One region of the Peribacillus asahii genome, then DNA from elsewhere that is predicted to be linked to it. Evidence: riboswitches for the same ligand, from Rfam matches in the RefSeq annotation. Region 1 holds a riboswitch; the other holds the start of a gene.
The links. A riboswitch is a leader RNA that binds a small molecule or an ion and turns the genes downstream of it on or off. The one in region 1 is predicted to bind S-adenosylmethionine.

Region 2: linked by a shared signal. The riboswitch ahead of mtnK (S-methyl-5-thioribose kinase) and the one ahead of BAOM_RS04455 (methionine biosynthesis PLP-dependent protein) in region 1 are both predicted to bind S-adenosylmethionine.

Annotation. Positions count from the first base shown of each region.
Region 1 covers NZ_CP026095.1:881,334-889,045, forward strand. The annotation lists gene BAOM_RS04445 (peptidoglycan D,D-transpeptidase FtsI family protein) at 1-2,000, opposite strand, end outside; gene metC (cystathionine beta-lyase) at 2,310-3,494, opposite strand; gene BAOM_RS04455 (methionine biosynthesis PLP-dependent protein) at 3,494-4,603, opposite strand; SAM riboswitch class I at 4,689-4,803, opposite strand; gene fumC (class II fumarate hydratase) at 5,097-6,479, shown strand; gene BAOM_RS04465 (hypothetical protein) at 6,784-7,110, opposite strand.
Region 2 covers NZ_CP026095.1:3,023,174-3,030,885, forward strand. The annotation lists gene BAOM_RS14815 (DMT family transporter) at 1-177, shown strand, start outside; gene BAOM_RS14820 (pyridoxal phosphate-dependent aminotransferase) at 291-1,475, opposite strand; gene BAOM_RS14825 (carbon-nitrogen family hydrolase) at 1,576-2,358, shown strand; SAM riboswitch class I at 2,443-2,570, shown strand; gene mtnK (S-methyl-5-thioribose kinase) at 2,654-3,856, shown strand; gene BAOM_RS14835 (LCP family protein) at 4,122-4,988, opposite strand; gene BAOM_RS14840 (lmo1851 family serine protease) at 5,140-6,603, opposite strand; gene deoD (purine-nucleoside phosphorylase) at 6,904-7,611, opposite strand.

The sequences.
Region 1 (7,712 bases):
CCGCCGCTTTGATAGGCCCAAGGTACAACGATAGACATAGCGATTTCTGGATTATTATAAGGAGCATAACCAACGAGTGTTAAATTAGTCGTTGGTACTAGCCCGCTGAACTCATTTTTACGCGGTCCGTCATAGAAAGCTTCTGCTGTTCCTGTTTTAGCAGCTGGTCTATATGATTTTCCCATGAAATACTTAGCAGCTGTTCCACCGGCTTCTTGAGCGACTTGGCGGAATCCCTCTTGTACACGATCAATCCATACTTCCTGGCCGTTCAAATCGTTTAATACTTTCGGCTGAATTTGTTGAAAGACTGGTCCAATCGTTTCTTCATTACTAGGCTCGTGAATTTCTTTCACGATTTGCGGCTGCAGACGTTTCCCGCCATTTGCAATCGTGGAAACATATTGAGCTAATTGCATCGGAGTATAGGTATCGTATTGTCCGATCGATAAGTCTAGTAATAAACCAGGAAGAGTATCTGGTCCTCTTGCTCCAGGTGTTTCGTTTGGAAGGTCGATACCAGTTCGTACGCCAAGACCGAATTGGGCATAATGATTTCGCATAACGGAAAAGGCATTTGGATTTATTCTTAGAGCTTGACCTGGAACATAGTTTCCGCCGCCAATTTTAATTGCTGTTTGGAACATGTATACGTTGGATGATTTCTTTAAAGCTGTAACATCACTGACAGGACCTAAATTCGCATAGGAACCTTTTAACGTTCTGCCAATACGCATCTTTGTATCATAGAATGTTGTTCCTGGAGAAATGGCTCCTAGTTGAAAGCCTGTGTAGACGGTTGCTCCTTTGACAGATGACCCCATCGTATAGGACGTTGTAATATTTCCTAGTGCAAAGTCTTTAATTTCCATGGCTCCAGTTTCGCTGTTTCGTACATATTGCTTTCCTGCCATTGTTAATACTTCCCCTGTATTCGGGTCCATCAACACAACGAATGCTCGATCTAGTAAGTATGTATTTCCTTTTGCTTTTGTTCTTCGTAATTCTGTTTCGATAATTTCTTCAACAGCTAATTGCAGCTCCATATCGATGGTCAAAACTAAGTCTTTGCCTCGTTCTCCTTCGGAAAGTGGTTTTGTATCGACGACTTCTCCTTGTCGTAATACGGCTTCCATCTTCGCTTTCTTCCCATGAAGAATATCTTCATATTGCTTCTCTAGATAACTAAGCCCAACACGATCGTTACGGCTGTATCCCCGTGCTAAGTAATAGTCGATATTGTCGCGTGGGAGACCTTCGTCAGAAGAAGATACTTTCCCAATAACAGAGCGCAACGTTTCGTCATAAGGATAGTCTCTTTCCCAGTCAGTTGTAACACCTACGCCAGGCAGGGAGTCTAGTCGTTCACTCACTCTTGCGAATTCTTGCTCTGTTACATCTTTATTTTTCACAATAGAAGGGGTGAGAGCGTAGCCGCTGTTGAATTCACGGAAAATGGCTAATACTTCCATCTCATCATCTGTGAATTTATCCAACTCTGTTTCTTTAATTCTCTCTAACTGAAGTTTATATAAATCTTTTTCTTCTAATTTATGGTTTTTAACTAGTTCTAAATCTTTATCAGTAATAAGAGCTTCTGCTTCTTTCTGATGTGTTAAAAGCCAAAAATCTTTTTTATCCCGTTCCGTAATTTTTTCCGTATCTTGCTCAATTAATGTAGCAAGCTTCTCTGCTGTTTCAAGCATTTCATTTGATTTAGTATTTGGATACTTCGTATAAGTAATCGCTTTAAGCGGCTTATTATCCACAATTGGATTGAAGTATCGGTCATACATTTTGCCACGGGGAACCGGTGTGCTAATAGTATCATTTTCCGTTCGTTCAACTTCGCGTAAATATTCATCACCGTATACAATTTGTACGACTCCAAGCTTGATGATTAAACCAGAAAATAATAAAAAAACGATAAAAAATAGAAAATTCAATCGAAGAGAGACGGTTCTCCTTTTTTTCTTTTTCTTTTTCCCTTTATTCAATATTCATCATTCCTTACAAATATCGTTAGTTCCATGATATAGAAAATTCACTTTTATTTCTATGGTTTTGCAAAAATTACAGGAGTTTTACAATAAGTCAGTTTAGAAGAGAAAAAGCTTGAATGTGCTTAAGTCTCTTTTTAAAAATGAATCAATGCAATAAGTGGGTATATAAAACTATTAAAAAGTAAGGAATTTGTATTAATCTGTATATTAAGTAGGGGGACATAAAGTTAATTGAGTCATAAGTGCTATTTTTGCTTCAGTAACAAATAATCGCTAGGATATATGAATTATCCTAGCGATTATCAATTATTGTGCAGTTATCGTGTGGCTTGCTTGGATCTTTTGCAGCGCTTGTTCAAAGTCTTGAATTAAATCATCAGCATTTTCTAATCCAACGGAAATTCGAAGTAAGCTATTAGTAATGCCGCGCTTTTCACGTTCATCAGCAGGCATAGCTGCATGAGACATTTTTACAGGATAAGATAGAATCGTTTCAACGGCCCCTAAGCTCACTGCAAAAACAGGTAATTGTACGTGATCGACAAATGTTCGGAGTGCTTCTTCATTTTCTAGTTCAAATGAAAGAACCGCGCCAGCTCCGCTTGCTTGATTATGTTGAATGTCGTATTGCGGATGATCAGCTAACCCTGGGTAATAGACGCTTTTAACAAGTGGATGCTGATTTAAATATTCCGCTATTTTTTGAGCTCCTTTTTGAGAATGCTCCATCCGTACAGATAATGTTTTTAACCCTCGCATTACTAGCCAAGCATCTTGTACGCCAAGTACTGCTCCGAATGCATTTTGAAGTGTGCCAAGTCTAGCTGCTAGCTCGGGATCTTTCACAACAGCAAGTCCTGCTACAACATCGCTATGTCCAGATAGGAACTTCGTTGCACTATGAAGTACAATGTCGGCCCCTAGTTGAAGTGGTTTTTGTAAAGCTGGAGTTAGGAATGTATTGTCTACATACGTTAAGGCTCCAATTTCTTTAGCGAAATCACAAATTTGTTTAATATCGGTTACTTTAAGAGTTGGGTTTGATGGTGTTTCCATATAAATAGCTTTCGTATTCGGTCGAACCGCTGCTTTCACGCTTTCAAAATCTGTCATGTCGACAAATGTATGGTCAATGTTAAAGCGGTTTAATACAGTTGTGACCATTCGGAATGTTCCACCGTATACATCTTCTGTAACGACGATATGGTCACCTGCTGATAATAATAGGAAGGCTGTTGAGATGGCCGCCATTCCTGATGCGAAAGCGAAACCATGTGTTCCCTCTTCTAGTTCAGCAATAATCGTTTCTAATGCTTCACGAGTTGGATTTAGACTGCGGCTATAATCGTATTTACCAAATTGATCAACATCAAATTGATGGAACGTAGATGCGTGCTGAATCGGAACGCTAACGGCACCAGTTGATGGGTCTACTTTATGTTCATTATGAAGCAAACGTGTTTCAAAGCTAAATTGTTCCCCGTTTTTCATTATAATACCTCCTGTTTTACACGAGCAAAAGCTTGTTCTAGGTCTTGAGTTAAATCGTTATAATCTTCAATGCCAACAGAGAAGCGCAACAGTCGATTACATACGCCAGTTGCAAGTCGCGTTTCTAACGGAATATCAGCATGTGTTTGCGTTGCAGGGTACGTAATGAAACTTTCGACTCCGCCAAGGCTTTCAGCGAAACAAATTAATTGTAAAGATTGTAAGAATGGATTAACGGCTTTTTCATCGATAATGCGGAAGGAAAGCATGCCGCCTTTTCCTGGATAAAGTACATCTGTAACGCATTCATGATTTGTTAAATATTCAGCAAGTGCTTTAGCATTTTGTTCATGTTGTTTCATGCGTAGAGCTAAAGTCTTCATTCCGCGCATAAGAAGCCAAGAATCGAATGGGCTCAATACAGCGCCGTATCCATTATGGTGGAACGCTAACGCGTCACATAATTCTGTTCCTTTTGCGACAATCAATCCAGCTAGTACATCATTATGCCCGCCCAAATATTTCGTTGCACTGTGAATGACAATATCAGCACCTTCTAAAATTGGCTGTTGAAGGAGTGGGGTATAGAATGTGTTATCCACAATTAATATTAAGTTATATTTCTTAGCAATGTCGGCAACAGCTCGAATATCTGTTTCCTGCATAAGGGGATTTGTTGGGGTTTCTAGAAAGATGGCTTTTGTTTGCGGAGTAATTGCTCCTTCAATTTCACTCAAACAACAAGTATCTACATATTTACAGCCTAAGCCCCATTTTTTAAACCCTTGTTCTAAAAGGCGGTACGTTCCACCGTATAAATCGCCGCTAACAATCCATTCATCGCCTGATTCAAATAAAGCTAAGATTGTCGCAATGGCTGCCATGCCTGAACTGCAAGCAAAGCCTCGATCGCCGGATTCAAGATCAGCGATTGCTTGTTCAAGAATTTGGCGAGTTGGATTTCCAGTACGAGTATAGTCAAATCCAGTCGATTGCCCAATTCCTTCATGTCGATAAGCAGTTGAGAAATAGACAGGAGGGTTGACTGTTCCTGTAGTTGTTTCGCTTCTATTTCCAATTTGAGCAAGATATGTTTCCTTTTTATACATCACCATCACGGCTCCTTTAAAGATACGAAATAAAAAAAAGTCTTCTTTAAGAAGAAGACTTTAATTTGAGTAAGTTGAGTCATTCTTCTTATCTGCCAAGTTACAGGAACTTGAGGAATTAGCACCTTTTCATTGATCACGGGTCAATGAAGGTTGCTGAGGTGTCAACGGGCCATTCCCTCGACCTCTCTGGATAAGAGTTCAAATAGTTTGTTTTTTTTGAATTTACTATACATTTTTCTTAATGTCAATACCAATGGAAAATTTGTTCGATGATATCGTCAATCTTTATATTGTCTATTTTGTTTACAGACATACATAAACTAATGAATTTTATCGTATAACGTACGAAAATAAGCTATTTTTTTGCTATATACATGGAAAACTTGTACAATGTAAATGAGAATCAATATCAATGAATGGCATGTGGTCTATTAAGAGAAACTAATTAACGGACTATATGATTTTATATGTAAATGGGAGGCAAGGAATAATGGAATTTAGAATTGAAAGTGACACGATGGGTGAGGTAAAGGTCCCTGCTGATAAATATTGGGGAGCTCAAACAGAGAGAAGTCGCAATAATTTTAAAATTGGTAAGGAAAAGATGCCAATTGAATTAATTCGGGCATTCGCTTATGTAAAACAAGCAGCAGCTAAAGTAAATCATAAGCTTGGAGATTTATCAGAAGCGAAGAAAAATGCTATTATAACGATTTGTAGAGAAATTTTGAATGGAACGCTTGATGAGCACTTTCCGCTTGTTGTTTGGCAAACGGGTAGTGGGACGCAAAGTAATATGAATGTCAATGAGGTTATTGCTAATAAAGGTAATAAGTGGTTGGAGGAGATTGGAGAATCGGAAAGACTTCATCCAAATGATGATGTAAATAAAGCACAAAGTTCGAACGATACGTTTCCAACGGCGATGCATATTGCTGCCTATATGGAAGTAGTCAATCAACTAATTCCAGCTATTAAAGTACTGCGTGATACGTTTAAAGAGAAGGAAAAAGAATTTTGGGATGTAGTGAAGATTGGTCGAACACATCTTCAAGATGCGACGCCTCTTACATTAGGTCAAGAAATATCTGGATGGAGAGCGATGTTAGATAAGAGTTTAGCTATGATAGAAGAGAGCAGTCAAAAATTATTGAACTTAGCTCTTGGTGGGACAGCGGTAGGAACAGGGATTAATACAGACCCTGAATTTCCAGAGGAATCAGCGAAACAAATTGCTGAGGATACGGGACATCCGTTCCAAACATCTGATAATAAATTTCATGCACTGACAAGTCATGATGAAATGGTCTACGTCCACGGTGCGTTAAAAGCACTAGCTGCTGACTTAATGAAAATTGCTAATGATATTAGATGGTTAGCAAGTGGTCCAAGAAGCGGTATTGGCGAAATTGCGATTCCAGAAAATGAACCAGGAAGTTCTATTATGCCAGGTAAGGTAAATCCGACTCAAAGTGAAGCCTTAACGATGATTGCGACTCAAATCGTTGGAAATGATGCGACCATTGGATTTGCAGCCAGCCAAGGTAATTTCGAGCTAAATGTCTTTAAACCGGTTATTATTTATAATTTTTTACAATCGGTTAAATTATTAACAGAAGGAATTCTTTCCTTCAATAACAACTGTGCGGTTGGAATTACAGCGAATGAAGAAGCTATTAAACAAAATGTAGAACGATCTCTTATGCTTGTTACGGCGCTTAATCCATACATCGGTTATGAAAGGGCGGCGAAAATTGCGAAACACGCATTTAAGGAGAATTCTACTTTGAAAGAAGCAGCCCTTCAACTTGGTTATTTAACAGAAGAAGAATTCGATAAATGGGTCGTCCCAGCTAATATGGTGAATAAATAAGAAAGTTTAATGTACCCTTTCGCATGATTGTGAAAGGGTACATTTGTCATGGTCTCAGAAATATGCACATGTACACTTCATATGCGAGGAAAATAAAGTAGAAATTAATGAATGATCGTAGTGGAGATAACATCTATGAGGAATCAATCTATTTTTGAAGAAAAGTGATGGATTTCCCCATTCAGTACTGAATGGGCAAGTTCCATACTTCATAATTCATGGGATAATCTAAGCTTAAGACAAACAGGTGGTAATGCTTGTTGAAAGGACATCCAATGAAGAGATGCCTTTCTAAATGATGGTTTTAATTAAAAGGGAGGGTGTATTGGTGGACATTTTCAATTGGATTTGTGACGATTAAACGGTTACCAGAAAAGCTCCAATTCGCCAAATCATAGCAAAGGTATCTAGTTGGGATTTCATCATCATCTACTTCAATTGTTTTTAGACGAAGAAGCTCGCCTTCAAATGGCCGAAGTCTTTCTAACTCTTCTTCTAAGTTTATTGCTACTTCAAAACTAGGAGTCGTTTTCTGAATACCGTTACTCTCGAAGAGGACCTCTACTTGTTTCCACTCTACTGGATTAGAATCCGTCTTTTTTTCGAATAAATATACATCAGCAAACTGCATATTATCACTCCTTTCTATATTATTCCAATTATAACATATACAGATAAAATAAAAAATACAAAAATACCTAAAAAGTTAAAATTTTACGGAAAATTCACAATTGTACGTTGTTTTTATCAGGTGAATAAATGCTTGAATATGTGAAAAAAATACTGTTTTAATCCAAATTTCAAACAAAGCTCTTTATTTAAATAAAGAAGAAAATAAAAAAACCTCCTTTTTATTATTATTGTAGTAAAAGGTGTCGGTTTCTTGGAAAGGCAACTATTCTTACTTCGCTTGTGACATAATGAGCGTGAATCTTACTTCAATCTTTAGTATGAATAATGTGAGGAATATCTATTCGTACTATAAAAAATTTTAGTTTAGGAAGAAGCCTTATCTATGGATGATTTTCATTATATGCAACGGATATAGGGGGTAGTACTAATTTATAGGTATCAATCATTCTTAGTAAAGATTCATGGTTCCATTGAATATAGACGGCTAGACAATCGATTTCTATTCATCCTGAGTTGTAATAAAAAGGGAGTGTTGTGTTTTTTAGATAAGGTTCCTTAATCAGTAAGAAGTGGCACGCAAGACTTGTGGATAGTGGAAAA
Region 2 (7,712 bases), 2.1 Mb from region 1:
CAATCGCTTGAAGTTTTGTTCACAGTTGTTGGAGAAGTCCTATTGCTATCGACAGCCTTCCCTTCCCTTTTATCATGGACTGGTATGTTCATCATTGTTATGGGCATGATTCTCCATAGCTATGTATCACATTATAAAACAACGAAACTTACAAACAATCAATTCGCGAAATCATAAGGCAAATCGATGAAATGCTCTATAGATTAAAGCAGAAAGGGGCACCCATTTTTGGGGTGCCCCTCTTCTATTAAGCTTGTTGTTCACCATAAGAAAAATTAGGTATATAGCTTTTATTGTTTAATGGTAAATAACTTTAGCGCTTTAATTCGTTTCACAGCTTCTTGAAGTCTTTCTTCAGAAGTAAGTAACCCAACTCTGACATAGCCTTCACCAAATTGACCAAAGCCATTTCCTGGTGCAACGGCAACGTGAGCTTCATTTAATAAATAATCTGCAAAGCTCTCCGAAGTGAACCCTTCTGGAACTTTAAGCCAAGCAAAAAACGAAGCTTTCGGTGCCGTTACGTTCCAACCGATTGAACGTAGCCCATCGATAAACACACGACGGCGCCCTTCATATGTTGCCACCAATTCACGGACGCAATCTTGTGACTCAAGTAATGCTGTTGCAGCCGCTTCTTGAACAGCAGGGAATAAACTTACATATAGATGATCTTGAAGCAGTTCCAGTGCTTGAATCACACTTTTATTCCCAACAGCAAAACCTACTCGCCAGCCTGCCATATTATATGTTTTAGACAGAGTATATACTTCAATCCCAATATCTTTTGCCCCTTCTGTTTGTAAAAAACTGCGCGGCTTTTCTCCATCGAAACCAATCGCTCCATAAGCAAAATCGTGCACAACACACATCGAATGTTCTTTCGCAATTGCAACCGTCTGCTCAAAAAATTCAGCCGTAGCACTTGCACCTGTTGGATTATTCGGATAATTAAGGAACATCATTTTCGCTTGTTGAACAATTTCACGGTCTAAGCTTGCGTAATCAGGTAAAAAGTAATTTTCTTCAAGCAGTGGCATAAATGCTGTTTTTACTTTCGCTAATGCAACACCTGATAAATAGTCTGGATAGCCTGGGTCTGGAACGAGTACCGTGTCACCTGGGTTTAATAAGCATTGTGGAAGCTCTACTAACCCTGCTTTTCCGCCGAACAAAATCGCAACTTCTGTATTAGGGTCTAACACTACTCCATGCTCTCTTTCATAATAAGCACAAGCCGCTTCCTTCAAATATTGATGACCGCGAAACGGAGAATATTTATGATTCAACGGTTTCTCTGCAGCTATTTGTAAACTTTTCACTATATGTTCTGGCGTTGGCTGATCTGGATTGCCCTGTCCTAAATTAATGACATCATGTCCCTGAGCTTGAATGCTATTAACTTTTGCAACAAGCGAGGCAAAAAATTGTTTCGGTAATGTTTTTAATAATTCGGATTGTTCAAATTGAAACATTCGTGCACCTTCTCTGAAATTTCTTGAAATTATAATCAAAAATGATATATGTTTATGATAATGTTGTAAAGAACTTTTTCAAACTGTGGAGGTATAAATTATGAACTGGAACATTGCCTGTATTCAAATGGATATTGCTTTTGGAAAACCGGAAACAAACTATACAGCAGCAGAACAACTCATTGAGCAGGCTGTTCAATCGAAGCCGGATGTCCTCATTTTACCAGAGCTATGGACTACCGGGTATGATTTAACACGCTTAGAAGAAATCGCCGACGTGGAAGCAAAAGAAACGATTTCATTTTTACAAAAAATCGCCAAGAAATATCACGTACATCTCGTTGGAGGATCCATCGCAAAAAAAACAAACGACGGCATTTATAACACAATGCTTATGATTAATAATAAAGGAGAATTCGTCAAAGATTACGATAAACTTCACTTATTTCAATTGATGGATGAACATCATTTCCTGCAACCTGGTGAAAGGGATGGTTTATTTACATTTGATGACAAACTATGTGCGAGCTTCATTTGCTACGATATCCGCTTCCCTGAATGGCTTCGTGCACATACTACAAAAGGAGCAGAAGTATTGTTTGTGTCAGCAGAATGGCCGAAACCTCGATTAGATCACTGGCGCGCGCTGTTAATTAGCCGTGCAATTGAAAATCAAGCGTATGTTGTAGCCGTTAATCGAACAGGTTCAGATCCGAATAACATATTTGCCGGACATTCATTAATCATTGATCCATGGGGTGAGATTATTAATGAAGCAGGTGAAGGGGTCGAAATCTTAACAGGAACTATTGATTTTACTAAAGTACGCGAAGTGCGTAATAAAATTCCTGTGTTTGCCGACCGACGTCCGGAATTTTATTAATTTTTTATATTGACAATGTTTTAAGAATATTGTTATTATTTTTCCAAGCTAACTATAATTTATTAAAAATGAAAAATATACGTTCTCTTATCAAGAGCAGGCTGAGGGATATGGCCCTATGACGCCCAGCAACCGACCGCAATATGTGGAGAAATAATCCGCAAGGCACGGTGCTAATTCCATCAGAAAGAATTCTTTCTGAAAGATAAGAGGTTTGAATCATCATTTCAAAGCCTCTTTCTTAAATCGAAAGAGGCTTTTTTACTTGCCTAAACGATAATCTGGAGGGATTATATTGACACAAACACAAGGCTCGTTCGAATTATTAACGAATGAAACAGCGATTGCACTCATACAAAAGCTAGAATTATTAGATAAGGACGCGACATTAACTTGCCACAAAATTGGAGCTGGCACGTTCAATTATGTTTTTCATGTCGCAGATAACGCAACTAATAAAGGGGTTATTATTAAACAAGCCGTTCCCTATGCAAAAGTGCTAGGTGAAAGCTGGCCGCTTACATTAAAACGAGCAGCTATTGAAGCAGATGCCTTACTTACATTCGGAAGCTATTGCCGCGAATATGTCCCAAAAGTGTATTATGCAGATAAACAGCTTGCCATTACGGTCATGGAAGACTTATCACATGTAAAGATTGCTCGCACTGGCCTTATTGAAGGCAAAAGCTATCCTCTTATTTCACAACATATTGGCGAATATGCAGCCAAAACTTTATTTTACACATCCGACTATTACTTAGAATCAACGACAAAAAAAGAAATCGCACGTGCCTTCACGAATCTAGAACTGTGTAAAATTATAGAAAGTTCCATCTTTACCGGCCCATTCTTTGAGCATACACCAACCAACTATGAAGTGGAATTATCCGAGATTGTAGAAACGTTATGGAACGACCATGAATTAAAACTAGAAGTGGCAAAATTGAAAAAAATATTTATAAGTGAACAAGAAGCTCTAGTGCATGGCGATTTACATACAGGACACATTTTGGCAAGCGAAAGCGAAACAAAAGTCATCGCCCCTGAATTTGCCTTCTATGGTCCAATCGGCTTTGATACAGGACAATTTATTTCTAATCTCCTTTTCCAAGCTGTTACACGTGAAGAAGCGGATCAAGAGAGTATTCTTTCTCATATTCAGACATTTTGGTCAACTTTTACAGGCGTTTATTCAACATTATGGAGCAATGAAAGTCGTGATGAATTTAAAAACATTGATGGCCTATTATCTTATGTTTTACAAAAAGCGAAAGCAGACAGCTTTGGGTTTGCTGGCTGGGAATTAATTAGAAGAGCAAGCGACCTTTCACCTGTAATTGATTTAGATGGAATTGCTAATACGGACCAACGAATTAACGTTAAAACAAACGCGCTTATCATTGGAACTCACTTAGTAAAAAATCGCAGCACACTGGATATTCCAACTGTTATTGAATTAGTAAAACAAGTAACTCGCTCTTCCTATTCAACTCTTTAAAAAAGATTGACTATGACCCAAACAACTTTGTCTTGCTTGGTGTAATGAAATGATTCCTATATTACCCTTTTAAATCAACAAGCATTACGAGAGGTATTAATCTTTATTCCATATAGGAAATAGAATGATTAGTCTGAACTATCGCTATAATATCCTCCGTTTTATGAAATCATGTAGTAAGAGACTGCTTAGGCAGCCTCTTTTATATAGATGATACGTTATCGCGAAAATATCGTAGTTATACACGTATCTCATGTAACAAGACTTACTCAAAAAACTCCTGTAAAGCCTGTTGATTTTTCTCAAAGTCTATAGATAAAACGGCACCAGCATGCGGATACATTTCGTTTGTATAGCTGTCATTAACAGGAATGCGCAACGTCTTAATCGAATCAACAGGATGAAACATCGCTTGGGAACTTAATACAAACATCGTTTTCATTCCAATATCTGTTTCTACATATGTCAGCGCTTCTTCAATCATCCCTGGTAAAGCAACAATTCCATCCACATTAGACAGCTGCTGAATTAACTGGTCTTTTAACTGCACCAACACTTCTTGCTGTCGTTCAACACGACCAAAATCACTTTCATTATCATGACGAAAACGAACATACTTTAAAATCTGCTCCCCATGCAACACATTTTCTCCACTGCTCGCTGCAATGCTCATATCTGAAATCATCTCTGGTTTAACATCTACGGTAAGCCCGTCTGGTGCAATTAAGTCCACTATATTAACAAATCCTTGAAAGTCAATGACTGCAACATGGTCTACGTTGATGTTAAAATTCTCTAAAATCGTTTTTTTCATTAACTCGCTTCCACCATAATAATAAGCCGCATTAATTTTATGATATCCTTTTTCATACCCTGGAATTTTCACATAACTATCTCTCATAATAGAAGCTAACTTAATCTGCCCTTGTTTTGGCTCATAACGGGCAAGCAAGACCGCATCTGCACGCGAATCCTCTTCTCCGCGAGAATCCACACCAATTAAAAGAAATGTTTTGGCCGTTTCTTTTTTCGAATCCATATGTTGGTTTCGTTCTGTATTAGGTATAGGTGAAGCCACACAACCAGCTAACATCGTAAAGAGTGCACAAATTAACAATACCTTTCTTTTCATTATCGTCACCTCGGCTTCAAAACTATCCATATTTTCCCCAAAAGCCCTCCTTCTAATACAGAAAAGCTTAGTAACTGATTTAGCGTTACTAAGCTTCCCCTTAACCTCACCTTAATAGCGAGATCCTCGCTAAGTGAAATTGCACTTTACTTTATTTTATTTCTTTTTCCAACTCTTTTATAGCCCGCTTCACTTGCGTGTCATTCTTCAAAATTTTGTCGCGTAGTTCTTGCATTAATGTAACCGTCGTCTTATCTTCCATGATACCTGTTACTTTCAACTTATGATCCTGCTGGAATTTTTCTACGGCTGCTTTTGTTTGTTCATCAAAGACCGTATCAACCGTTCCCGGATTATAACCAAGCTCTTTTAACATATCTTCAGCTGCTTTCACTTCTGCTGAAGCATCCGATACTTTTAAAGCCTCATCTGGTGAAATATAAGGAAGACTTGCATAATCGGGCAGCTTGACCTCAATATCTGGCTTAATCCCCTTCTTATGAATCCAATTTCCTTCCGGTGTTAACCATTTATAAGAAGTGAATTTGAAATTCGAGCCATCTTTGAAATCTTGAGCATTTTGTACAGTTCCTTTACCAAATGACTTCACGCCAATTAATGGAATGTTCGCTGATTCACTCACCGCTGCGGCTACGATTTCAGAGGCACTCGCACTTCCATCATCAATTAACACAACGACTGGTAATGTGAACTCACCATCGTTTTCCGATTTATGAATCTCTTTATTTCCATTACGATCTTCGATTTGCAGCACAATTTCGCCCTTTGGCACAAAGATGCTGGCCATTTTTATAGCCTCTGGTAAAAGTCCACCAGGATTACCGCGTAAATCTAAAATTAAACCCTTCATATCTTTCTTGCTCATTTCATCAAGAGCCGTATTTAATTCATCAACTGTATGCTCTGAAAAGCTTGTCACAGCAATTTTCGCAATCCCATCGTCGAGCATTTCTGAATAGACGGTTTCAACTGGAATTGTATCTCGGACGATTGTAATCGATACGGGCTTCGCTTCTCCCTCTCGAGAAATCGTCAGCTCAACTTTTGTCCCTTTTTCCCCTCTAATCTTCAGAACCGCTTCAGTAGAACTTAAGCCTTCTATGCTTTTACCATCCACGCTCATAATGATATCGTTCGGCTTCACACCTGCTTTTTCAGCTGGTGATCCTTTAATAGGTGACACAACCATAATTTTTCCATCTTGTTCTTGGATTTCAGCACCAATTCCTTCAAAGGAAGAAGAAATACTTTCATTGAAGCTTTTTGCTTCCTCTTGGTCCATATAAGTAGAATATGGATCTTCCAGTCCTTCAAGCATACCTGCAATCGCACCATTTACGAGTTTTTCATCATCAACTTCCTGATAATATTCCTTTTTAATCGTATCATACGTCGAATACAATTTTTCAAATTGAGGATATTGGCTCGGAGCGATAGATTGCACTTTTTTATCCCCAAATGTGAGAGCAACCGTTGTAATACCTGCCGTTAAGAAGATTAACAAAAACCCCCCCATAATCAAGGGAAACTTTTTAATTTTGAAATATCTTCCTGAATCTTTCTCTTCTCGATGTTCTTTGTTTTCCTCTTGCATTCATGCTTCACCACTTTCATGTATCACTGCTATGTATAACAATACCCCTATTTTATCAGTTTTATTGTGAAACGGAAATTATAAGTTACGAGCAGCGCTTATAAACACCGCGTGCCTTTAGAACGGTTAGGTATCAAAACTTTTATATTAACAGCTATAAATCCTGATTAAACAAAAACGAGCACTATAAAAATCGCACTTAACAAAGCAAAGTTAAGGCTATTTATAGATGCTCGCCTTATAAAGTAAAACTTTCATTAGTGGGAGTCTTTACTACCCGTTAAGTGTAGAATAAAAATTTTACGCTTCCTGAATCGCAGCTTCGAGCGCTACTTCAATCATATCACTGAATGTTGTTTGACGTTCCTCAGCTGTCGTCTCTTCTCCTGTTAAAATATGATCAGAGATCGTAAGAACAGACAATGCTTGACGACCAAATTTTGCAGCTAATGTATATAAAGCAGCCGTTTCCATTTCAATTGCTAATATTTGATACTTCGCCCACTTCTCTAAATCACTATTATCATTATAAAAATGATCAGCTGTAAACACATTTCCTACTTTCAACTGTAACCCTTTCGCCACACCTGCATCGTACGCTTTACGCAATAAATCGAAATCCGCTGTTGGTGCGTAATCAATACCGCCAAACGTTAAGCGGTTCATTTGTGAATCAGTCGAAGCACTCATCGCTAAAATCACATCGCGCACCTTTACATCCTTTTGAATCGCACCAGCTGTACCAACGCGAATTAATTTTTGAGAATTATAACTACTGATTAATTCATTCACATAAATAGAAATTGAAGGAACGCCCATGCCTGTCCCTTGAACAGAAATACGTTTTCCTTTATAGGTTCCTGTATAGCCAAACATATTTCGCACTTCATTATAAAGCTTAGCATCTTCTAAAAACGTTTCAGCAATATATTTCGCACGCAATGGATCTCCTGGAAGAAGAACCGTTTCGGCAATTTCATTTGGCGCCGCTCCAATATGTACACTCATTCTTATATCCTCCTCTAATGAAAAAATTATCCATTTACATACTATAACATATAATTCTTACGTAAAAAAATATGTGCCTCGTTAATGTTACCTTTCTAAAA